One region of the Pseudorhodoplanes sp. genome, then DNA from elsewhere that is predicted to be linked to it. Evidence: riboswitches for the same ligand, from Rfam matches in the RefSeq annotation. Region 1 holds a riboswitch; the other holds the start of a gene.
What was found. Region 1 has a riboswitch for cobalamin ahead of AC5I5I_RS20620 (ribonucleoside-diphosphate reductase subunit alpha). Riboswitches for the same ligand answer to the same signal wherever they lie in the genome.
Positions count from the first base shown of each region.

Region 2: another riboswitch for cobalamin. It lies ahead of AC5I5I_RS03425 (TonB-dependent receptor); the one in region 1 lies ahead of AC5I5I_RS20620 (ribonucleoside-diphosphate reductase subunit alpha).

Region 1 covers NZ_JCABZI010000014.1:175,259-187,330, reverse strand. The annotation lists gene AC5I5I_RS20640 (monovalent cation/H+ antiporter subunit D) at 1-239, opposite strand, end outside; gene AC5I5I_RS20635 (Na+/H+ antiporter subunit C) at 236-604, opposite strand; gene AC5I5I_RS20630 (monovalent cation/H+ antiporter subunit A) at 607-3,420, opposite strand; gene AC5I5I_RS20625 (ribonucleotide-diphosphate reductase subunit beta) at 3,661-4,788, opposite strand; gene AC5I5I_RS20620 (ribonucleoside-diphosphate reductase subunit alpha) at 4,829-7,705, opposite strand; cobalamin riboswitch at 7,812-8,022, opposite strand; gene AC5I5I_RS20615 (L,D-transpeptidase) at 8,220-8,957, shown strand; gene AC5I5I_RS20610 (YidB family protein) at 9,044-10,000, shown strand; gene AC5I5I_RS20605 (hypothetical protein) at 10,194-10,490, opposite strand; gene AC5I5I_RS20600 (hemerythrin domain-containing protein) at 10,496-11,101, opposite strand; gene AC5I5I_RS20595 (polyhydroxyalkanoic acid system family protein) at 11,098-11,406, opposite strand; gene AC5I5I_RS20590 (50S ribosomal protein L11 methyltransferase) at 11,697-12,072, shown strand, end outside.
Region 2 covers NZ_JCABZI010000002.1:21,589-33,660, forward strand. The annotation lists gene AC5I5I_RS03410 (Bug family tripartite tricarboxylate transporter substrate binding protein) at 1-975, opposite strand, end outside; gene AC5I5I_RS03415 (Bug family tripartite tricarboxylate transporter substrate binding protein) at 997-1,980, opposite strand; gene AC5I5I_RS03420 (MBL fold metallo-hydrolase) at 2,165-3,151, shown strand; gene AC5I5I_RS03425 (TonB-dependent receptor) at 3,221-5,323, opposite strand; cobalamin riboswitch at 5,652-5,854, opposite strand; gene AC5I5I_RS03430 (tetratricopeptide repeat protein) at 6,030-6,620, shown strand; gene AC5I5I_RS03435 (tetratricopeptide repeat protein) at 6,660-7,247, shown strand; gene cutA (divalent-cation tolerance protein CutA) at 7,264-7,602, opposite strand; gene AC5I5I_RS03445 (NAD kinase) at 7,761-8,534, shown strand; gene AC5I5I_RS03450 (response regulator) at 8,629-9,195, shown strand; gene AC5I5I_RS03455 (hypothetical protein) at 9,188-9,514, shown strand; gene AC5I5I_RS03460 (hypothetical protein) at 9,528-9,764, shown strand; gene AC5I5I_RS03465 (hypothetical protein) at 9,832-10,026, shown strand; gene AC5I5I_RS03470 (ribbon-helix-helix domain-containing protein) at 10,039-10,239, shown strand; gene AC5I5I_RS03475 (DUF2336 domain-containing protein) at 10,272-11,348, opposite strand; gene AC5I5I_RS03480 (transglycosylase SLT domain-containing protein) at 11,600-12,072, opposite strand, start outside.

The DNA of each region.
Region 1 (12,072 bases):
GCCGCCAGGCGGTCTAGCACTAGAACGATACCGAATGGCGCCGGCCAATTGCCGAGCAGATAGACGCGGGTCTCACCATCGGCAGCCAGCGCATAAAGCCAGGCGGCGACGGCCAGTTGCAGCATGATCGCGACCACCGAGGTCACGCGCTGCACCCTCAGCCCATAACGCGACACCAGCACAAGCAATGCGGCTGCCATTGCCGGAATTGCGACCGGCAGGATCATGCCCTGGTTCATCGCCGGGGCTCCTTCGGCCGGGCCGCCACGTCATCGTCGGAGCCACCACCGAGCGAGACGTCATCCGAGCCGGTCTCGAGAAAGGCGCGCAGCGACAGCACGACGATCAGCGCCGTCATGCCGAAGGTGATGACAATCGCAGTCAACACCAGCGCCTGCGGCAGCGGGTCGGTATAACCCGTCGCGCTCTTTGAAATGATCGGCGGCAGGTCGATCACCAGCCGGCCCATCGCGAACAGGAACACATTCACCGCGTAGGACAAAAACGACAATCCGATCACGACCGGAAATGTGCGCCGCTGAAACAGCAGATAGATGCCAACGGAGGTCATCGCCCCGATCGCCGTCGCGAGCAGCAACTCCATGCTCATGACGGCCTCCCCGCTGCCAGGTTGGAGGCTTCCTCGGCGCGATTCTCGACGCGGGATATTGTCGCCAGCGACAGGATGCAGGTCCCGAGCACCGTGAAGAACACGCCAACATCGAACGCCATGGCGGAGGCCAGTTCAACCTCGCCGAAGAGCGGCAAGTCGAAATAGCCGAAGGTCGAACTCAGGAAGGGGCGATCGAACAGCAGCGACGCCAGGCCGGTCGCGCCGGCGATGGCGACACCGCCGCCGATCATCAGATGCGCATCCATTCGCGCGCGCTTCTGCGCCCAGAGATAGCCGCTCGCCATGTATTGCATGAGATAGGCGATGGCGACGATCAGCCCGGCGATGAACCCGCCGCCGGGCAAGTTGTGCCCGCGAAGCAGAATGTACACGCCGGTCATCAACGCCAGCGGCAGCACCACGCGCGTGATCACGATCATCATCAACGGATGCGGATCGAACGCCTGGGGCCCGAACCGCGTGGCCGCGAGCCGCCGCCCGGACGCTCCGTGCAGAGCGGCGTCAAGCAGGGCAAAGATCGTCAGCGCAGCGATCGCAAGAACGATGATTTCGCCGAACGTATCATAGCCGCGGAAATCGACCAGGATCACGTTGACGACGTTGGTGCCGCCGCCGCCGGGCTTGGATTGCGCGACATGGTAGTCCGAGATCGTCTCAAAGCCGCGGGTGAGAATGGCATAGGCCAGCGCAGCCACACCGGCGCCGACGATCAGCGCAAAAGCGCCGGCGCCGAGGCTGGCACGCCGCGGCAAATCGTTCGCGCTGATGCGGGGAAGCAGGTTGATCGCCAGCAGCAACAGGATGGTCGTGACGACCTCGACCGAGATCTGCGTCAGCGCGAGGTCTGGAGCGGAGAACTGCAGGAAGGCGAGAGAGACGATCAGCCCGACCACACTGGTGATGATCAGTGCGAACAGCCGGTCGTGATGGCGGGCGACGATCAGGATGCACGCCGCGATCAGCGCGAGCCAGCCGGTGACTGCCGGCAGGTTGACAGGAAGCGTCGGCCGCGTGCCCGGCGCATACGGTGAGGTCAGGAAGCCGGCGAAACCGAAAACGCAGACCGCAGCGACCGTGACCCCGAAATAGCGTGGCAGGCTGCCATTATCGAACGCTGCCATCAGCCGCCGGGAGAAAACAACGATGCCGGCGATGGTGGCCTGGAACATGGTCATGGCGTCCGGCCGGGGCACGGCCAGACGCAGTCGGTTCACCTGTGCGTACAGGAGATAAAGCAGCAGTCCGCCGAATGTGGCGATGAGGCTCATGATCAGCGCAGGCGTGATCCCGTGCCAGATCGCGAGATAGTAATCGGGAAGCGCGCCGCCCGCGGTTGCAAGCGCCGTACGCTCGACGATGGCACCGGCAAAAATCTGCGGCACCAAACCGATGGCGATCACCGGAATGACCAGCAGCGCGACCGGCAGCCACATTCCGAACGGAGGGTCGTGCGGATGATGAGCGTAATCATCGCGCTTGCGGCCAAAAAACACGGCGAAGATCAGCCGCGCCGAATAGGCCGCGGAGAACAGGCCGCCAAGGGTGGCGAATACCGGAAACAGCCAGGCCTGCCCGGCATAAACCGTGGTCGCCGCCTCCTCCAGCATCAACTCCTTGGAGAGAAAGCCGTTAAGCCCGATCATGCCGGCCATCGACGCCGCGGCGATGATCGCCAGCGTGGCGGTGATCGGCATCACATGGATGAGCCCGCCGAGCTTTCGGATGTCGCGGGTGCCGGTCTCATGATCGACAATGCCCGCGCTCATGAAGAGCGCAGCCTTGAAAGTCGCGTGGTTGAGCACATGGAAGACCGCCGCCACCACCGCCATGCGGGTCGACAAACCGAGCAGCATCGTCAGCAAGCCGAGATGGCTGACCGTCGAAAAGGCCAGCAGCGCTTTCAGGTCGTCCTTGAATATCGCGATCCATGCCGCGACGACCATCGTCACGAGTCCGGTCATGGACACGATCAGGAACCATTCCGGCGTGCCCGACAGCGCCGGCCACAGACGCGCCAGCAGGAACACGCCCGCTTTCACCATCGTGGCGGAATGCAGATAGGCAGAGACCGGCGTCGGCGCCGCCATCGCATGCGGCAGCCAGAAATGGAACGGAAACTGCGCCGACTTGGTGAAAGCACCGATCAGAATAAGCAGAAGCGCGGGCAGATAAAGCGGCGATGCCTTGATCTGTTCGCCGCGCGTCAGGATCTCGCTGATCTCGAAAGTGCCGGCAATGTTGCCGAGTAGCAGCATGCCGCCCATCAGCGCAAGACCGCCACCGCCGGTGACGATCAGCGCCATCCGTGCGCCAGCGCGCGATTCCGGAAGATGGTACCAATAGCCGATCAGAAGAAATGACGTGAGGCTCGTAAGCTCCCAGAACACAATCAGCAGAAGGATATTGTCGCTCAGAACAATGCCGAGCATCGACCCCTGAAACATCAGAAGATAACAGAAGAACCGGCCGACCGCATCGTTGCGGCTCAAATAGAAGCGCGCATAGAGGATGATCAGCAGCCCGATCGACAGGATCATGGCTGCGAAAAACAGCCCGAGTCCGTCGGCGAAAAACGAGAACGACAAGCCGAGCTGCGGCAGCCACTCGAACCGGCTATGCGGCACCCCGCCCGAATAGACCTGCGGGACCAGCGTCAGCAATATGATCAGCGACAGCGCAGAGACGCCGGCGGTGACCACGGTGCAGACGTTGCGGCCGGCACGGATGGCCAGGGGCGGCAGCAACGCCCCGATGAAAGGGATCAGAACGATAAGCGCAAGTTTCATGGAAGCTTGGATGGGTGCGGTCGCAGGTCGAGCATGGAAAGGAATTCACTTTTCTTATCGTCAACCCAGCCTTTTCTGCCAACCCCGCCTTTAGGGCGACGCTTTTCAAACTCCATCGCCGCTCAGCGACAGATGGCCGCATGGTTGCAAGCCGCGGATCAAATTGCGAGCACAAAAACAACCCAGGCCGCCGAACCGTTGGAAGTTGGGGACAGGTGGGTATCAATCCAGGGGCCGAACTCAATCCCAGGTCAGCGCGCCGCCATTCTGATATTCGATGACGCGGGTCTCGAAGAAGTTCTTTTCCTTCTTGAGGTCCATTGCCTCCGACATCCACGGAAACGGATTGTCGGTCTCTGGAAAGACCGAGACCAGCCCGAGTTGCGCACAGCGCCGGTTGGCGATGAAATGCATATACTGCTCGCACAATGCTGCGTTCAGCCCGAGGAAGCCACGCGGCATGGTATCGCGGCCATAGGCGACCTCCAGTTCGGCCGCTTCGCGCACCATTCCTGCGACCTCAGCCTGAAACTCGCGCGACCAAAGATGCGGGTTTTCGATCTTGATCTGATTGATGACATCGATGCCGAAGTTGAGATGAATGCTCTCGTCGCGCAGGATGTATTGGTACTGCTCGGCGATGCCCACCATCTTGTTGCGCCGGCCGAGCGAAAGGATCTGCGCAAAGCCGGTATAGAACCACATCCCTTCGAAGATCACATAGAAGGCAATGAGATCGCGCAGGAACGCGCGGTCGGATTCCGGTGTCCCGGTCTTGAAGTCAGGATCGTCGAGATGCTGTGTGTGCTTCAGCGCCCAGGCGGCCTTGTCGGTGATCGAAGGCACCTCGCGGTACATGTTGAAGAGCTCGCCCTCGTCGAGCCCGAGGCTTTCGACGATGTACTGGAAAGTGTGCGTATGCACCGCCTCCTCGAATGCCTGGCGCAGAAGATATTGCCGGCATTCCGGGTTCGTGAGGTGCCGGTAGATCGCGAGCACGATGTTGTTGGCAACCAGGCTTTCTGACGCCGCGAAGAAGCCCAGGTTGCGCTTGATCGCGCGCCGCTCGTCCTCGGTCAGGCCGTCGCGGGACTTCCACAGCGCGATGTCGGCCTGCATCGACACCTCGGTCGGCATCCAGTGATTGTTGCAGCCGGCGAGGTATTTCTCCCAGGCCCATTTGTACTTGAGCGGAAGCAACTGGTTCACATCGGCTCGGCAATTGATCATTGCTTTCTGGTCGATCGAGACCCGTCCGCCCTCGCGGTCGATCGCCCCGAGCCCCGTCGGCTCCGCCGAGGGCTTTGCGAACACGATCAGCGGCGCCGGTATCGCGGGCTTTGCGTCAGTATCGGACCAGTCGAGCATGATGGTTTTCCCCCTTGTTCTTGTCGCTACGCGAAATGCATCACTGGCAGGCTTCACAATCCGGATCATCGATGCGGCATGACGGCATCGCATCGGGCATCATTGCGCTCTTGGTGAAGACGGCTGACACGGCCGACACCGCATTGAGCTTTCCGTCCGTGCCCTTCAGCGTCGATTTTTCGACATGCGTCGCCGAGCGCGAGCGCAGGTAATAGGTGGTCTTCAGCCCGCGCTGCCATGCGAGCCTGTACAGCGCATCCAGCTTCTTCCCTGAGGGATTGGCGATATAGAGATTGAGCGACTGAGCCTGGTCGATCCACTTCTGGCGGCGCGCAGCGGCCTCGATCAGCCATGCGCTGTCGATCTCGAACGCGGTCGCATAAAGCGATTTCAGATCGTCCGGGATCCGGTCGATCTGGCCCGCGACGCCATCGAAGTATTTCAGGTCCGACACCATCACCTCGTCCCACAAGCCTCGCGCCTTGAGATCGCGGACCAGGAAGGCATTCACCACGGTGAAATCACCCGACATGTTCGATTTCACGTACAGGTTCTGGTAGGCCGGCTCGATCGACTGGCTAACGCCGCAGATGTTCGAGATCGTCGCTGTCGGCGCGATCGCCATCGTGTTCGAATTGCGCATCCCGACGGCCTTCACCCGCTCCCGCAGGCCTTCCCAGTCCAGCCGCTCCGAGCGGTCGAGATCAAGCGTGCTGCGGGCGTCCGCTAGCAGCTCGATCGAATCGATCGGCAAAATCCCCTTCGACCACAGCGATCGGTCATAGCTTGGATAGCGCCCGCGCTCGGCGGCAAGATCGGCAGACGCCGATATGGCATGGAAAGAAATCGCCTCCATGCTCTCGTCCGCAAAGCGCACCGCCCCCTCCGAGGCATAGGGCAAGCGGAGCATTTGCAACGCATCCTGGAAGCCCATGAGGCCGAGCCCGACCGGCCGGTGGCGCAGGTTCGAACGCCGAGCTTCCGGTATCGTGTAGAAATTGATGTCGATGACGTTGTCGAGCATGCGCATTGCGGTCTTGACCGTGCCGCCGAGTTTGTCGTGGTCGAGGCCTTGCGGCCCGATATGAGCCGCGAGATTGACCGAGCCGAGATTGCAGACCGCGACTTCGTCATTTGACGTATTGAGCGTGATCTCGGTGCAGAGATTGGACGAGTGCACCACGCCGGCATGGCGTTGCGGCGATCGGATATTGCAAGGATCCTTGAACGTGATCCAGGGATGCCCGGTCTCGAACAGCATCGTCAGCATGCGGCGCCAGAGATCGGCGGCGCGCACCTGCTTGAAGACTTTCATCTCTCCGCGCGCGGCTTTGGCCTCATAGGCTTCGTAGGCCGCCTTGAAAGCGTGGCCGAAAAGGTCGTGCAGGTCCGGCGCTTCGTCGGGTGAGAACAGGGTCCATGCCCCGTCGGCTTCGACCCGCTCCATGAAAAGGTCCGGCACCCAATTGGCAGTGTTCATGTCGTGCGTGCGCCGGCGGTCGTCGCCCGTGTTCTTGCGGAGATCGAGAAACTCCTCGACGTCGATATGCCAGGTTTCCAGATAGGCGCAGACGGCACCCTTGCGCTTGCCGCCCTGGTTGACCGCGATCGCCGTATCGTTTGCGACCTTCAGGAACGGCACGATTCCCTGGCTTTCGCCATTGGTCCCCTTGATGTGGGCGCCAAGACCGCGGACGCGGGTCCAGTCGTTGCCGAGACCGCCGGAGTATTTGGCCAGCAGCGCGTTGTCCTTCACCGACTTGAAGATGCCGTCGAGATCGTCCGGAACGGTGGTCAGGAAACACGACGAGAGTTGTGGACGCAGCGTGCCGGCGTTGAACAGCGTCGGCGTCGACGCCATGAAAGCGAACGACGACAGCAGGTTGTAGAACTCGATCGCCTTGCCCTCTCGGTCAATCTCCCGCAAGGCAAGCCCCATCGCCACGCGCATGAAGAACGCCTGAGGCAGTTCGATTCGTGTGCCGCGGACATGCAGGAAGTAGCGGTCGTACAGCGTCTGGAATCCGAGATAATCGAACTGAAGATCGCGTTCGGGCTTCAGCGCGGCGGCGAGACGGACCAGATCGAAGCGGGCCAGTTCGGGATCGAGCAGTTCTGCCGCTATGCCCGTTTTGATGTAGGCATGGAAATAGTCCGGATAACCCGCCTGCATTTCCGCCTGCGTCGATTCCGTCGGGCAGCCAAGAACATGCGTCAATGCTTCGCGGCGCAGTTTGTCGAGCAGTAGTCGTGCGCTGGCCTTGGCATAGTTCGGCTCGGTTTCAATCAGGGTTCGTGCAGCAAGAATGGGTGCGAGCGCCAATTCCTCGATCGAAATGCCGTCATAAAGATTGCGGTGTGTCTCGGTGACAATGGCTGCAGAGGAAACGCCGTCCAGTCCGTCGCACGCTTCCGCGATCACCGCATCGAGACGCGTGCTGTCGAGCGGTGCTTTCGTGCCATCGGCCGCCGTCACATGCAACGTACGCGACTTCGCGATCTCCGGCATGTCCTTCGGCGCAGATCGCGCGCGCTCACGCGCCCGCTCCTCACGGTACAACACATAGGCCCGCGCAACCTTGTGATGTTCGCCACGCATCAAGGCCAGTTCGACCTGATCCTGAACATCCTCGATATGGAAAGTGCGGCCGGCATCGGCACGCCGGGTCAGGTTCGACACGATCTGCCGCGTCAGTTCGGCGACCACATCGTGGACGCGGCGGGACGCGGCGGCACTGTTGCCCTCGACAGCGAGAAACGCCTTGGTCAGGGCGACCGCGATCTTGGACGCATCGAATGCCGTCACATCGCCATTACGCCGGATCACCTGATAGTCGGGCTGCGCCGCTGACGGAGACACTGCCGCGACGGGAAGGTTTGGGGCTGGGGATCGGACGGTTTCGAGCGCGAGAGACATTCGGCTTTCCCAATTTTGGGGCGGTATGGCCGAAGGTTCGCGCACAGCCGACCCGGCGAAGAGGCCGGCGGCAACAAGCGAATCCATCGGGGCACCCCGCCCGAGGACGTTCTATGCGGTCACGGCAGGTCTCCTGGCTCGCGGGTCGTTGCGTCCGTCGGGCCTTCCCGGAAACAGGGCGTTTCCAGTGGCGCGTGATCGACTTCGGCTCGCCGCTTACAGTTGCGGGGGCAGCGCCGGCCTCGCCTGACGGCTCACCGGCTTCCCTCTTGGCCCTCGATCTTGCGATTCAAGGGACCGTGACAACAAGATTTAGTAGTTTGTTCGCGGGCTGTGTCAATTGCTGGCGTGAGAAAATCGTCGGAGCCTGTTAACTGAAGGCCCGGCATGCGGATTTACGTGCATTTGCGCCATTTCACGCAGACGGGATTAGCCTTGTCGCTGGTACCCGCGCATCTGCGCCTTATTTCCTACTGTAATTGACGTAAGATGGCTGCCCAGTTCGAGGTTTGAAATGTATTCCCGCGTTTTGATCGTGTTCACGTCGCTCGCCGCATTCGCGGCCTCTCCGGCAATCGCGGATATCCAGATCACCGTCGATAAAGCCGCGCAGACGCTGACGGTCGCGCGCGACGGTGAGGTGCTGCACAGATGGCCGGTCTCGACCGGTCGGGTCGGACGCTTCACGCCGGACGGCAGCTATCAGGCTTTCCGCATGGAAAAGGATCAGCACTCGCGCGAATTCGACGACGCGCCGATGCCGCATTCGATTTTCTTCACCAAGCGCGGGCATGCGATCCACGGTTCTTTGGAGACCGGAAAGCTTGGCCGACCCGCTTCCAGTGGGTGCGTCCGGCTGGCTCCCGAGAACGCCAAAGTGCTGTTCGATCTGGTGAAGGCCGAAGGCGTACTGAAAACCAAAGTGACCATTGGGGGCGACGAACGGGTGGCGCTTGCACGTGCCGACCGGCAATTGACCCGAGGGCGCCCGAACGACAGCAGTTCGCGACAAGTCGAGCGCGGCACCGGCTTGCCGCCGACCTACTCACCACCGGTGGACGATGAGCGTCTTGCGCGCGAACGCTATGCCGCTCCGCGCCAGGTTTATCGGCAGCCGCAGCAGCAGCAGCAATATTACTACGATGGATACCAGTGGCAGCCGCATCCGGGACGAAGCTATCAGCGCGCGCAGCCCCAGCCCTATTACGGCCAGCCGCAATATTACTATCAGCCGCGCTTTTATTACGACTGACGCGCCGGCCGGCCAGCTGTCCGGGTTGTGCCCTGATCGCGCGATGACAAATTCGCTGGCTGACTGCCATCGTCGGGAGGGACACCATGAGCATCCTTGATATTCTGCTTGGCGGCGGCGCGGCCCGCGGCGGCGGGCGTGGCGGCAGTGCGAGCGGCAGCGGCAACATGACGAAGATCGGCATGGCGCTGATCTCGTACCTGCTCTGGCGCTGGTATCAGAATTCGCGGGCCGGCGGTGGCGCGCCCTCGCCCATGCCCGCGCCGGGGGGACACAGCGGTGACGCACGTATCCCTCGCGACGAGCCGCAGACCCGGTTTCCGGACAGCGATACGATGCCGGTACCGCGCTCGGGTTCCGCTGACGACAGCGACTTTGGTCCGCTGATCGAATCCACCCGCCGCATGCCCGAAACGCCGCGCGGCGACCGGCGCGGCCGTCCCATGAACGACGAAGACGAAGGCGACATGGGTGGGGGAATGGGCGGTGGCGGAGGCCTTGGCGATATTCTCAATGACATCCTGAACGGCGGCCGCGGCATGCCGGGCGGCGATCCGCGTGGCAGACCGGGGGGCGGATTTCCTGGCGGCGACCCCTCGCGTGGCGGTCGCGGCGGCAGCCTGGAAGACATTCTCGGCGATATCCTCAGCGGTGGCCGCGGGATGCCCGGTGCGCGCTTCTCGGGCGCGCAGAACGATCCGCTCAGCGGGCTCCTGCAGGGCGCCGGCATCGGCGGTCTCGGCGGATTGCTCGCGGGCGGCGCGGGCGGTGGCATGCTCGGTGACCTGATGCGGCAATTCGATCAGTCCGGCGCCGGCGATGCCGCCAGATCCTGGGTGTCGCGCGGCGAAAACATGCCGGTGACGCCAAGCCAGATCGAAAATACCTTCGGCTCCGACATCATTGACCAGCTCGCCGGTCAGTTCGGTCTCGACAAGCAAGAACTGCTGCAGGGCCTGAGCGAGACGCTGCCGGATGTGGTCAACCAGCTTACGCCGGATGGGCGGCTTCCGACCGAAGACGAAATCTCGCGCTGGACTTAAGTCAACGCAGCAAACAAAAAGGCCCGGCACGAAGCCGGGCCCAAGTTGCGCAGGCGGAGCGACACGACGTGACCCGGTCCTCCGCCACGGGAAACCGCCATACGGCGATCAAGTCGACGCTAGACGAGCTTTGGCGTTGACGATTTGATCGGCATCAATTCCGGCGGCCGGCCACGGTATTTTCGACGGGCGGCTACCTTGGCCCCTGCGGGGCGGCCGGCCATTTGCGCTCGATCCAGTGCAACATGCGCGCAAGCGGCGGCTGCAGACGCGGAAGATCGACCGCCAGCAGCACCAGCCCGAGCGGCAGCATCCAGAAACCCAAAATCGGAAGAAACCCGAAAACGCCGCCGAGAAGCAGGAGGCTCGCCGTCGGTATGCGCCACATCCGGGCACTCGGCTCCCGCAGCGAGCGCGACCGCCGCGCCATCCATCCGGGCAGCCGCTCCTCGAAACGATGCAAAAGCGCATGGAAGTCGGTCGGGCTCATGGCCATCAATGCCCCACCCCAAGCGCAAGTTCACCGCGATCCAGAATAAGCGGGACGATCAAATCCTCCTCATCGTCGAGATGGCGGATCAATCCCTGCAACAGAACGGTCGATTGCTGCATGCAGCTTTCGACGCAAGGACGCAGCGCGTCCGCCGGGCCCCCGAGTGCGCGCAGGAACCCGTTCGCCGCCTCGACCGAATTCTCGATGTTGGCGGCCAGGTGATCGTGGTCTCCCTCAAGCAAGTCAAAGCCGTGCGCAAGCCTCGAGTCGGCTTTGCGGAAGATGGGGAAGTAGTGATCGTCCTCGATATGATGATGTGCGTGAAGCTGCTGCAGAAGAAACTGCAGGCGCGGCGCGAAGAATTTGGCGAATTGCTGCGCGTCAGTCTGGCCTTCCCGAAAACGGACGGAGGCGTCCTCGAGCATGCCTCCGATTTCACGGAACATGGCGTGGCGCGACAACCAGAAACTTGCCATCTGACCGAGATTGGGGTGAGCGGCCCAGACCTCTCGCGGATAGCGCACGAGCAGCAGCCGAAGATCATCCGGTAGGCCCGACCGTGTGGCCAGCGAAAGATCGCGGACCAAAGTGGATGTCGGCTCGGTCATTTCTTTTCCAGCAGCAGCTTGCCGCGCGCACGGATGGTCGCCTGAGCCACCTCGGCAAATTTCTGCAGCAGCCAGGGAAGCGTAACCTCAAGCCGGACATGATCTTCGGCAACGTCGACGGTGCCTGCGGCGGACTGGCCGAGCGCACGCACGCGAAAAGTCAGCCGGTCGCCGGACCAGATCTCCTCGTCGACCTTTAGCACCGGGAACGCCTTGGCGGCGCCAGTGAGACCGGGGCCGAGACGGCGCAACGCCTCCTCCTTGCCGAGGGAATGCGGAATGGAAACGGTAATCGGCTTCGACATGGCCTCGTCCGGTTGAGATCTGTTCGAGGAATGTAGGTACGCGCCCGTCATCGGCCAAGCGTCAGACCGGAATGGACGCGTCCAACCTCAGGTCGGTAGCGATGTGAATAAATGCGGGGATTGCTTCAGAAGCCGCCCGAAATTCGCGCCGATGAACCCCTTGCCACGCTGGATTTGCAGTGCAAAAGCCTGTGCATCACGGTTGGCAAGACGGCTCCCTATTTGGCTTTTGAGTCCGGCTGTGAGTTCCCGCCTGTGATGTTCGGGCATTTCCCTTTCCGGCCATGATCATGACCGCTCCCGTCCCGCCTCACGAAACCCGGATCGCCCGCATCCCGATGGAGCGGGCAGCCGCGCACCGGCTTGCCGATGCGCTTGCCGAACGGCTCGATCCGGAGAGCTGTGCGGTCTCGATGTTTGAAAATGGCGACCGCTGGACCGTCGAGGCGGCCTTTCACGACGCCCCCGACCAGGAGCTGATTTCCGCAACAGTAGCGCAGGTGGTGGGAGCGGATGTTGCCAACGAACTCGTATTCTCGACCATCGCTACCCGCGACTGGGTTGCGGCAAGCCTCGAGGGCCTCGCGCCGGTTCGTGCGGGTCGTTTCGTGGTGCACGGCGCGCATGACCGCATGCGCCTGCGGCCGAATGATATCGGGATCGAGA
Region 2 (12,072 bases), on a different contig from region 1:
GGGCTGCGGGATTTTCGCCCGTTCCACGATCGGCTTCCACTTGTCGTAATCGGTCGCGATCATTTTCTGCAAATCCGCTCCGGTAACGCTCATCGGCGTCACGCCGAGCCCCTTCAGGCGTTCGATCATGGCCGGATCTTTTGCAATCTCCCGCAACTCGGCGGCGAGCTTGTCGGCGATCTCCGGCGGCACCTTGCTGGGGGCCACGAACACCGCCGTCCATGTGACCTCGAGGCCGGGTACCGTCTCGGCAAGCGCCGGGATCGACGGGTCCACGGCATAGCGCTCCAGCGAGGAAACCGCGATGGCGCGCGCCTTACCCCCCTGCACCTGTGGGTAGGCGGTGGAGAATTGATCGCAGGTCATCTGGATCTGGCCGCCAATCAGGTCTTGGATAATCTGGTTCGATGCCCGGTAAGGCACGTGTGCGATCTTGGCGCCAGTATGCTGGACGATCAATTCCATGCACAGATGTTGCGACGTGCCGATGCCGGACGAGCCGTAGCTCAGCTTGTCCGGATTGGCCTTCATGTAGGCGAACAATTCGGCCGGCGTTTTCGCCGGCACCTTCGGATCGACGATCAGCATGTTGGGCTGATACGCGACCATGGCAATCGGCCGGATGTCCTTCAGCCCGTCATAGCCGAGCTTCTCCTTGTAGATGTGCGGCAGGATGAACAGCGTCCCCGCCGATACCACCGCCAGCGTGTAGCCATCCGGGTTGGCCTTCGCCATCGCGCCGATGCCGAGGCTGCCGCCGGCACCGCTCTTGTTTTCGATGACGAATTGCTGGCCGAGCCGCGACGACAGCCGCTCGGAGAAAATGCGCGCGGCGGCATCGACATTGCCCCCGGCCGCAAACGGCACGATCACCGTGACCGGCTTCGATGGCCATTGCTGAGCGGCCGCCGGCATAGCAAACGCTGCCAGACCTGCAGCAACACAGACGGATAGGCCCGTGAATTTCAGTCTCATGACGTTCCTCCCGTAATTTTTCTAGTTCGACAGCTTGGCGCCGGCCTGCTGAACGGCCTTTGCCCAGCGGGCGAGTTCGGCCTCGTTCAGCTTGCGCAAGTCCTCGGGCGAACCGGCCACCGGATCGATCCCCTGCGTGAGCAGATTCTTCTTCACCTGCGGTGAGTTGATGATCTTGAGGATGTTCTCGTTCAGCTTGGTGACGACGTCTTTCGGCGTGTTGGCGGGCGCCCAGACCCCGAACCAGGCCGAGACAACGAAGTCATCCATGCCGGCTTCCTTCATCACCGGCACATCCGGCAATGCATCGATCCGGGTCGCATTGGTATTGGCGATTGCGCGCAGCTTGCCGTCCTGAATATGACCGAGCAGCGGCAGATAATGGTAGAACATAAATTGAATTTCGCCACGCAGCAGATCGGTGATGGCCTGCGCGCCGCCCTTGTAGGGGACGTGCGTCGCGTTCAGTCCGTTGCGGGCAACGAACATCGCGCCCGACAGATGGTTGGACGTGCCGTTACCGGACGAGCCGTAATTCACCTTGCCCGGATTGGCCTTGATATAGGCGATCAGGTCGGCGACGCTTTTGATCGGCAGACTGGGATGCACGACGAGCACGTTCGGCGCGGTGCCGAACTGAATGATCGGCTCGAAATCCTTGATCGGATCGTAGTTGATCTTGGCGTAGACGGCCGGATTGATCGAATGCGTGCCGATCGTCCCCATCAGCAGCGTATAGCCGTCGGGCGCCGAGCGGGCGACCGCTTCGGTGCCGACGCTGCCGCCTGCCCCGCCGCGATTGTCGATGACCACGGTCTGGCCGACCGCCTTGGCCAGTTCGTCCTGCAGGATCCGCCCGACCAGATCGGTCGTGCTGCCGGCCGGGAACGGCACGATCAGCGTGATCGGCTTTGACGGATAGTTTTGCGCCTGCGCGGAGGCGGCGAAACAGACAGCGACCATCGCGGCGAGCAGAGTCCGAGCCCAGCCAGAAAAAGGCCTCATGAATTCCTCCCGTTATCCGCCCTTCATGGGGCGGGTATTTATGGGCGGCAGAGTAACGGGGCATGCTGGCTGAAAACAAGGTCGGGCCCGACTTTTCCGGGGTTCCGGAATAGCGTCGGCCCTGCGGTGTTGATGCTCAAATAAGCCGAAATTCCAACGAATCACCAACGAGGGAGAATGCGTGATGTCAGACTTGTCTCGCCGCCACCTGCTTGCCGGCACCGCGATAGCCGCCGTCGGCGCCGCACTGCCGCCGCAAGCCGCCCGTGCCGCTGCGCCGCAAAGCGGTCAGCAAGGTCCTGGCTTCTACCGCTTCAAGATCGGAGACTACGAGGTGACCGCGATCAACGACGGCACCTGGTACCGCAAGCTCGATGCGTCATTTGTGCGCAACGCCGAATTGCCCGACGTCCAGAAGGCGCTGGCCGACGCCTTCCTGCCAACCGACGTGGTGCCCATTCCGTTCACGACCTTGATGGTCAATACCGGCTCCAAGCTGATCGCGCTCGATACTGGCACCGGCGGGATGATGGCAGCTGGCCCTGCTCCGCAATCCGGCACCTTCGCCGGCAATCTCGCTGCCGCCGGCATCGATCCGAAGTCGGTCGACGCCATCTACATTTCGCATTTCCATCCCGACCACATCAACGGCATCAAGGGGAAAGACAATGCGCTGTTCTTCCCGAACGCCTCGATCAACGTGCCCGAGGCCGAATGGGCGTTCTGGATGGACGACGGCAACATGACGCGGGCGCCGGAAGCCGCCCAGGGCTCGTTCAAGAATGCGCGCCGCATCTTCGGCGACATCGCCGGCAAGGTGCAGCGCTTTACCCCCGGCAAGGAGGTCGAGCCCGGCATCGCCAGCATCGCCGCCCCCGGGCACACCCCCGGTCACACCGCCTATTCGATCGCAAACGGCAACAAGTCGATGCTCTATGTTGCCGACGCCACCAACAATCCGTGGCTGTTCGTGCGCAATCCAACCTGGCAAGCGGTGTTCGACGCCGACGGCAACAAGGCCGCCGAAACCCGCAAGATGCTGCTCGACCGTGCTGCCGCCGACAAGATGCTGGCACACGGCTATCACTGGCCGTTCCCCGCCTCCGGCTACATCACCAAGACCGCTACGGGTTATGACCTGGTGCCGGCGATGTGGTCGCCGTCGCTATAGTCTTGCCACCGCTGCAACGACAAAGGGCCGCCCTCGCCGGGTGGCCCTTAGTCTTTCGTTCCTAGCAGCCTACCACTTCATGCCGGCGCGCAGCATGAAGGTGCGGCCAGGCAGCGGATACGCATTATAGACGCCGACATTGGTGAGGGTCGCGCTAGCGACCGAGTAATTGTAATACATCTCGTTGAAGAGATTTTCGATCGACGCCGCCCAGAAGAACTGGTCGAGTTCGCCGCCCAGCCGCACATCCACCAGCGTGACCGCCGGGATCTGCGGCTGGAAATTCGCCTGATCGTTGTCCATCCGCCGCTCGCCGACATAACGCACGACGCCATCGAACATCAGGTGACGCTTGAAGATGTTCCATGTCACGCCGATGCTGCCGGTCCAGGGTGACACCAGCGGCACCTGATTGCCGGCATACTGACCTTCGCGGAACGTGGCATCGATATAGGTGAGGCTGCCCTTCAGCCGCACATCGTCGGTGATCTGCCATCCCACGATGGTCTCGACGCCGCGCCGCTGCGTCGGATCGAGATTGTAGTTGATGAAAGTCACCGGATTGAACATCAACTCGTTTTCAAGCTTCATCTGATAGACGCTGCTCTGCAACGCGAACCGTCCGTATTTAAACCGCACGCCGGCTTCCATGTCGTGTGAGGTCTGCGTCTTGAGATTGAAGTTGGTCGGCGTCCCGTTCGGCGCCATGCCGACCCGCTCGTCGACATTGGGCGTCCGAAAGCTCTGCGCCGCGCGGCCGAAGACCGAAAAGACCGAATTGAAGCGATGTTCGAATCCGGCGTGATAGGCTTGGTTGGTTTCGGCCTGATCGAGCGGAATTCCCTGCGTATCGCCGAAGCAGCCGAAAGGCGGAAAGCAGACGACCGGTGAGGCACCCGGCGCATTGAGATCGAGTTGGTCTCTGGCGTTCACGCTCGTGCGCTGCACGCGTATGCCGCCTGACAGGTCGGTGGTCGGAAGCACCGACACGGTCTGTTGCCAATAACCACCGAGCGAGCTTTGCCCCAACCTGTATTGATGGATCGGCGCCAGGCCCGAAAACTGGCTGCGATCGGAATCGTAACTGGAATCGTAATAATCGAGACCGGTGATGATGCGCGACGGCAGGCCGAACAGCGGCGTGTTGATTTTCATGCGCGGCGTCAGCGAATAGGTCGACAGCGTGGTGTTGACGTAGGCTTCCTGGAACGGGGAAAAGAATCCCGCCTGCTGATCCTTGCGTCGCCAGCCGCCGTCCACAATCAGTTCGATGTCGGGTGCCAGCATATGGGTGAAACCACCGGTCGCGCTGTAGCCCTGCTTATCACCGTAGTCATAGGGCTTATCGGTACCGCGGCGGTCCGTGGTCATCTGATCGATCCCGAGGAAGGGATTGACGCGGCGCTCTCCCGGAAATCCGAGCCGCTGGTTGTCGCCGGACAGGTTGAGAAACCACGATCCCTGCTCGGTCGTGTAACGAAGATCGCCGACCGCATTTTGCTGATTGAGGTGGTTGTTCACGCGGTAGCCGTCTGACGTGACGGCATTTCCATAGACCGACGCGGAAAAGGGTCCGGACGATGTGCTCCCGGACACCCGCCCCTCGCGATAACCATAGGAGCCGGCCAGTGCCTCAACCCGCGCCGAGGGTGGCAGGTTGACGCCGGACTTGGTGACGATGTTGACCACGCCGCCGACTGCATTGTCGCCGTACAGGACCGCGCCGGAATTACCGCGGGTAATCTCGATCCGCTCGATCCCGTTCTGTGGGATCGACGACAGATCGACCGCCGCCATGTCGACGTCGTTGAGCCTGCGGCCGTTGATCAGGATCAGCGTATTGGATTGCGCGGTCGCACCGAAGCCGCGCAAATCGATGGTGCTGCCGGCGCCGTTGACGCTGCCGTAGAGGCTTTGGACCTGCACGCCCGCCTCGCGCGCGAGGATGTCCTGCACCGTCATGCTTGGGGACTGCGAGATATCCTCGGCCGTGATCACGGTGGTGGACGCACCCGTGATCCCCGCCGCGCCGAACAGGATGCCGCTCACCGCCTCGGCCTCCTGCACGGTTCCAGGAGCCGGTTCTGACGTCGTCGGGCGGCCGATGCCCCCGACCCCCGTCAACCGGCTGCTCGTCACGTTGATATCCGGCAGCGTGACGCTCTGCGCCATGGCCCCGCCGAAGGCCGCCGACGACAGCAGAGCGGCAAGTGCCGTCGCCCCGCTTCGCCTTGCCGCTCGGCCGCGACTTGTATTGGAAAAAGCCCCCATCATTACGATCCTTCGCCGCCCCGGCAGAGCCGGAGCCTTGGGTGAACACACCCGACGCGAAGGACACGCGAACCCCGCATTACCACCGTCGACGGCATACATCGCCACCGCGCCGGTCAGCGCCGCTCACGCCCTATGAAAAAGTCGCTGGGAGACCCCAGCGGCCTTCGCATCGGCATTTAAGCGTCACCGCTGCGAACAGCCGCTCCGTATGGACGCCCCGCCCACCGGTTGGGTGACTGCGCTGGCAGGTCTCCTGGCTCGCGGGTCGTCACCTGCATCCGGCCTTCCCGGTTTCCCAGTGGCCATGAATGGACGCAAATTCGCCGCTTACAGTTGCGGGGGCAGCCACGGCTTCGGTCGAAACGGACCGTTCCGCGTTCCCTCTTGCCTCTCCGGCCGGACCGGAGAACCAGTGCGGTAACCATGATCCATTCCGGCCGCCGGGGAGTCAAGATCACGCCGTTGTGAGTAACAGGCACCGGATTGACACGAAGAATCTGTATGTTTGATCAGGTGCGAGGGATGGCGCGATGTCCGTGCGAATTGTTTTGAACTATTGTCGCTGCTGCACCGACCAACACTCGAACACAGGGCGATAACCCGTATGATCAAACGCTTCCTTCTTGTTGCCGGTGTTGCCGTTCTGGCGACCGCCATGGCGGGTCAGGTTCACGCCATGGGTATCGATGAGCCTGCCAAGCCGGCCACCGCTCCCACCGACAAACCGGGCGAGAAGAAGGACGCCAAGCCAGCCGCCGACAGCAAGGCGCCCGACACCAAACCCGCCGATTCCAAGCCTGCCGATGCCAAACCGGCGGACAAGAAATCCGACCTCGAATTTCGCAACGGCTACAAGCTCGCCTATGACGCGGTCTACACGCGGCAGGATTATGCGCGCGGCATTGCGATCCTTGCAGCGCTGGGACACGACGGTCACCCTGATATCGCCAATCTGATCGGTTTTGCCAGCCGCAAGCTCGGCCGCACCGAAGACGCCCGCGCCTGGTATGAGAAAGCCCTCGCTTCTGATCCGAACCATTCGCGCACCTGGCAATATTACGGGATGTGGCATCTCGAGCGCGGCGACCGGGCGAAAGCCGAGCAGCATCTTGAGCGCATCCAGTTGATCTGCGGACAGGGTTGCGAGGAATACACGTCGCTGCGCGACGCATTGAACGGAAACATGACCTACTGAGCTGGCGAGCAGATGCTCTCCACAGACCGTGAGGCCGCGATGCAACTGCTACGTTCCACGTTTCTTGCGGCGGCATTCACCGGCGCCATCGCCTTATCGGCAACCGTTGGGTCAAATGCGCATGCCGCCGGGGTCGAAAATCCCGGCGCTGGCATGAGCCTGCAATCGGCGGATCCCGCCGGTCAGGCCAAGGACCCAAAGGTCAAGCGCAAGCCCGCACCGCGCGAAGGCAAGCAAAAGGCGCCGGAAAAAAAGTCCGAGCTCCCCTTCATCGAAGGCTATCGAAACGCCTATGCGCTGATCTACAGGCAGCAGGATTATGAGCAGGCCATCACCGTGTTGCGCTCGCTCGGGCGCGATGAGCATCCCGACGTCGCCAACCTGATCGGTTTTGCCAGCCGCAAACTCGGCCGCACCGAGGATGCCCGGACCTGGTATGAGACCGCGCTTGCCGCCGATCCCAGCCACACCCGCACCTGGCAATATTACGGGATGTGGCATCTGGAACGCGGGGACCGTTCGAAGGCCGAGCAGCACCTGGAGACCATCGCTTCGATCTGTGGCACGCAATGCGACGACTACACGTCGCTGAAGCTGGCGCTCGCGGGCGACGGTCTGGTCTACTGACGCCGGCGGGCCTGCCCTAGTCGCCGGCCATCGCCATGCGATCGGTCTCCGCCATGATCCAGCGCAGATAGGTGTCCTCGACCGACTCCACTGGGATCACCATGATCGCGGGCGTCTTGTAGGGATGCCCGGCCTTGATCGCCTTGCGCACCCGGTCGGCGAAAGAGGCGCGCGTCTTGATGAACATGATCACCTCTTCGCCGCGCTCGAGCTTCCCCTCCCACCTGTAATGCGAAACCATCCCGGGCAGGATGTTGACGCAGGCCGCAAGCCTCTGCTCCACCACTGCGCGTCCGGCCTTCTCCGCCTCGACAAGCGAAGGATAAGTCGTATAGACGAGCACTACGCGTTCCATAACGTCCTCTCTTGGGGGGCAACTCTTTGGGGACAGGCGTCCCCGGGGCAAGTGTCCCGGTTCCAGCTTGTACCCCGTTCGAACATCCAGATTCAAAGCCGCTCGCATACCGGGCGCGGCCGTTATAGCAAGCACGACACGATGAGCGAGCCGGTTTGATGAGCCGCCGATACGATAAAATCGCCTTCGTGGCGAGCCCGGCCCCGGAGGCCGTCGAGGCGCATGCACGCCTCGTCGCCCGGTATGGCGACTGCAAGCCCGAGGCCGCGGACGTTGTGGTCGCGCTCGGCGGCGACGGCTTCATGCTGCAGACGCTGCGCGCCCTGATGCGATCCGGCAAGCCCGTTTACGGGATGCATCGAGGCACCGTCGGCTTCCTGATGAATGAATTCAACGAGACCGGCCTGCAGGAGCGGCTGGCGGCGGCCGAGCCGACGGTGATCCACCCCCTAGTTATGCGCGCCAGCGACCGGGCGGGTCAATTGCATGAGCATTATGCGATCAACGAGGTGTCCGCATTTCGCCAGAGTTATCAGGCGGCACGCCTGCGCATCATGATCGACGGCAAGGAGCGTCTGCCGGAACTCGTCGCCGATGGCGTCATGGTGGCGACACCTGCGGGCTCTACCGCCTACAATCTCTCGGTCCAGGGCCCGATCATTCCGATCAAGGCCCCCTTGCTGGCGCTGACCCCGATCAGCCCGTTTCGTCCGCGCCGCTGGCACGGCGCCCTCCTCCCCGATTCCGCGCAGGTCACCATCGAGGTGATCGACCCGGACAAACGGCCGGTCGCAGCCGTCGCCGACCATTCCGAGGTGCGCGACATGACCCGCGTCGAAATCGCCATGGATCATTACATTTCCATGCACATGCTGTTCGACACCGGGCACAGCCTCGACGAGCGGATCCTGCGCGAGCAGTTCGGCTACTGATCTGCCGATTGCGCGGCGATTATCCTCAATCGTTCGTTAACGGCGAAGGCCGTACCCTCGCCCGCTACGCCCGTGGATTGTAGTTCAATCGCTCATGTCGCGCATCGATTTCAGCCGCCTGCGCTTCGTCGTGGTCGACGATAACGCCCATATGAGGCGGATCGTGCGCACGCTCCTGCAAGGCTTCGGTTCGCGCGAAGTCCATGAAGCCGAAGACGGTGCCGCCGGACTTGAAGCCTTCAACGCCAACGTTCCCGATATCCTGATCACCGACTGGGCGACGCCGATCTTCGACGGGCTCGAACTCACCCAGATGATCCGCCAGCCCGGCGCCAATCCCAACCCGTTCGTTCCGATCATCATGCTTACCGGCCATTCCGAAAGACGACGGGTAACGGCCGCGCGCGACGCCGGGGTGACCGAGTTTCTGGTCAAACCGCTTTCGGCCCGGGCGCTTTACGAACGCATCGTCAACGTCGTGATGAATCCTCGTCCGTTCGTCCGGACCAAGACCTATTTCGGTCCCGACCGGAGACGCTCCGCCAATCCTGGCTACAACGGCCCCGAGCGCCGGCGCGGCGGCCATGCCGATTTCATCACCCAACAGTCTTTGCTCGGAAAGGCACAACCGGCTGACCCGAAAGGACCCTCCCATGGCTGAACCGAGGAACAATCGGTGCGAAGTGCAGCTGTTCGGCGACCACGAGATCATCACTCCGGTCAACCGGCTCGAAAAGCTGAAGGTCAAGTTCGTGGCGCCGGGAGACGATCCGCTCGCGCGCGCCGAGGAAGCGCTCGCGCAATTATCGAGCGAATTCGGCGAGTGGATGACCGCGGAATGCGACCGCCTGGATGCGGCGCGACGGGCGGTGAGAGAACACGGCTTCACCAAGGGAAGTTTCGAAGAACTGTTTCATGCCGCTCATGACGTGAAGGGCGATGCCGCGACGTTCGGCTATCCGCTGGCCGCCGGCCGCTGAAAGTCTGTGCCGGGTGCTCGAACATTCGCCCGACAGGGATCGGATACCGATCGCCCTGATCGACCAGCATGTCGATGCGGTGCGCGCCATCGTTCGCGAATATGCGAGACCCGATATCGCGGACATCGCGACGGCGTTGACCGGCAAGCTGCGGCTCGTCTCCGACGAATTGCTGGTGCATGAAAACCGCCACCGCCCGGGCTACCTTGACGGGCTGATCTCGCCGCCGCTGGTGCCGGACAGCTTCTGACGCCGGCTCGAGGCTGAGCCCGGAACCGGAGGCCGCAGGCCGCGTTCTCCCCGGCAGGAGATCATCAATGGACGAAGAACGCCGCTTTTCACTCGCGCTCGGACAGGCTGTCATCTCCGCATGGGGCGACCTGCCGCAGGAGATTCAGCAGCGGCTGTTCGAGGATGCCGTTGTCGCCGGTCATCACACCGAGCGCGACGAATCCCTGCGCGAGCAGCTGGCGGTGTTCCTGCATCAGCACCATCCGCGGACTCAGGACTAGCGATCAGGCAACATGCCGCGCAAGCTGATCGCATTTCACCCCGAAGACATGCGGGCCCTGAGCGAGCTTGCGGAAGACCGCGCCACTACCCTTCAGGAACTGGTCGATGAAGCGGTGCGCGATCTTCTGAACAAGCACGGCCGGCCCACTGACCTGAAATCGGCGTTGCGCGACAGCGCGGAACACGCCCGCGATCCGGCCAGATCGCGTTAGTTCTTCGCTTCAGGAAAGTGGTTGCGTGCAGATCAGGCCGCGATCATCCGATCGGCGGGATCGGTCTGAAGCCCGTCGACCAGATCTTCGCAGAACATCCGCGCTTCTTCGCGGGCAGCCTCGGTCGCGAAGCGTCGCAACAGCATGATGAGCGGTGCAATCTCTTCGGCGTCGGCGCTGGTGCAGCGCGTCAGCACCCGCTCGATCATGCGGCGTTTCAAGCGGGCGGAACCGGACGGATCGCCGAGGAAACCGTCTTCCTGCATGCTCGCGATCGCCTCGCGGAAGGCGGGATAGGCGCTCGCAGGCAATCCTGCCGCCTCATAAACGGCGCGGAATCCGGCGCCCCGGCGGTCATGCACCAATCGCGTCACCCGCGACAGCGAGATGCCGGACAGATCGGCAAGGGATTCTTCGAACATCGTAACGTTGCCCGACAGCAGCGCGCGCAAGATCAGGCCGGCGGTTAGTTGCCCGCTCTCGCGCAGATGCCGGATCAGCGGCCTCACCTCAGCTTCCGGCGTGCCTGCGGCAAGCACCACGGTGGCCTTCTCGCACGCCTCCTTGACGACGCGGCGGGCGCGATCTTCGTTCAGCCAGTCGCGCGCGACCACGAATTCGGCCAGCGTCTCCGACAGTTTGGCGACCAGTGCCTGGCGCGTGGAGGCGGAAAGCCCCTCGCCCGCCAGCAGGATTTCCCGGATCGGCGCGAGATGGCCGAACCGTTCGACAATGCGGTCGATCGAGAACGACGCGATGTCGACGCCGTCGTTTTCCAGCAGTTCGAGACATGCCTCGGCGGAACCGACTTCTGCGATGGCGGCGGCGACAGAACGCGGCACATACGCGCGCCGCGCAATGGCACATTGCGCTGACGGCCCCTGCGTCGCCACCGCATCCACGAGGTCGGCGTCGACCAGAAGCGGCGAGCGCTCCAGAACGACAGCTGCGATTTCCGGCTGATCGGCGGCGAGCGCGTAGATGACGGAGGCCGGCGCATATTCGCTCGCTGCGAGCACGTCGGCCAGCGCGCCGCGCACCAGCGGCGATGCATCGTCGAGCAGCATCGTCATCGCGCCTTCTGCGGCCGCGAGATCGTCGTCCGACAAATCTGAATAAAGATAGGCGCGGGCCAGTGCAGCGGTCGCATCAGCCCGTTCGCCGGCGGGGGCACTACGCAACCAAAAGAGAAACTGTCTCACAATCATGTCTGGCTCAACACGCTGACGCGACGATATCCCCGCCGGCTGATACCAAGACTAGCGCGCGGCCCTTAACAAAGAGTTCACCATAAATCTTTGCGAAGATTGCCGGGGTGTTAACGCGCGCACTGCCCGTCCGCGCCGGCGCGTGACTGCGCCTAGCCGCGCACACCATGCGTGAAGAGCGAACGCACGTCGGGCCTCGTATCCTGGAACAGCCCGAGCGCGCCATAGCTGGCGGTGCCTTGGGCTTCCGAAGTTTGCGCGGCCTGAACCGGCTGGGTCGCCGGCATGCCTTGCGCGACCTGCGCGACTTGCGCCTCAGGCTGCGTCGACCGGGGCCGTGTCCTTTGCTCCAGGTCACGGGCGATGTGACGCGCCTGCTCCTGCTGCGTGGTCCGCGTCTTCGGAGCCCATAATTCGGTCACCGCGGCATTCACCGGTTGCGGACGCTGGGCCGTGCGATACGGATTGTGGAAGACCCGCTCACCCGGCACTGCGTTCTGCACCGCCTGTACGACATTCGGCGCCGCGGGGATGGCAGGGACCGCAGCCATGGCGGGGACGGTCGCGGTCGCTTCCGTCATCTGATAGGCCCGTGCAACGCGCGCCGTTTCCGCGACATTGCCGG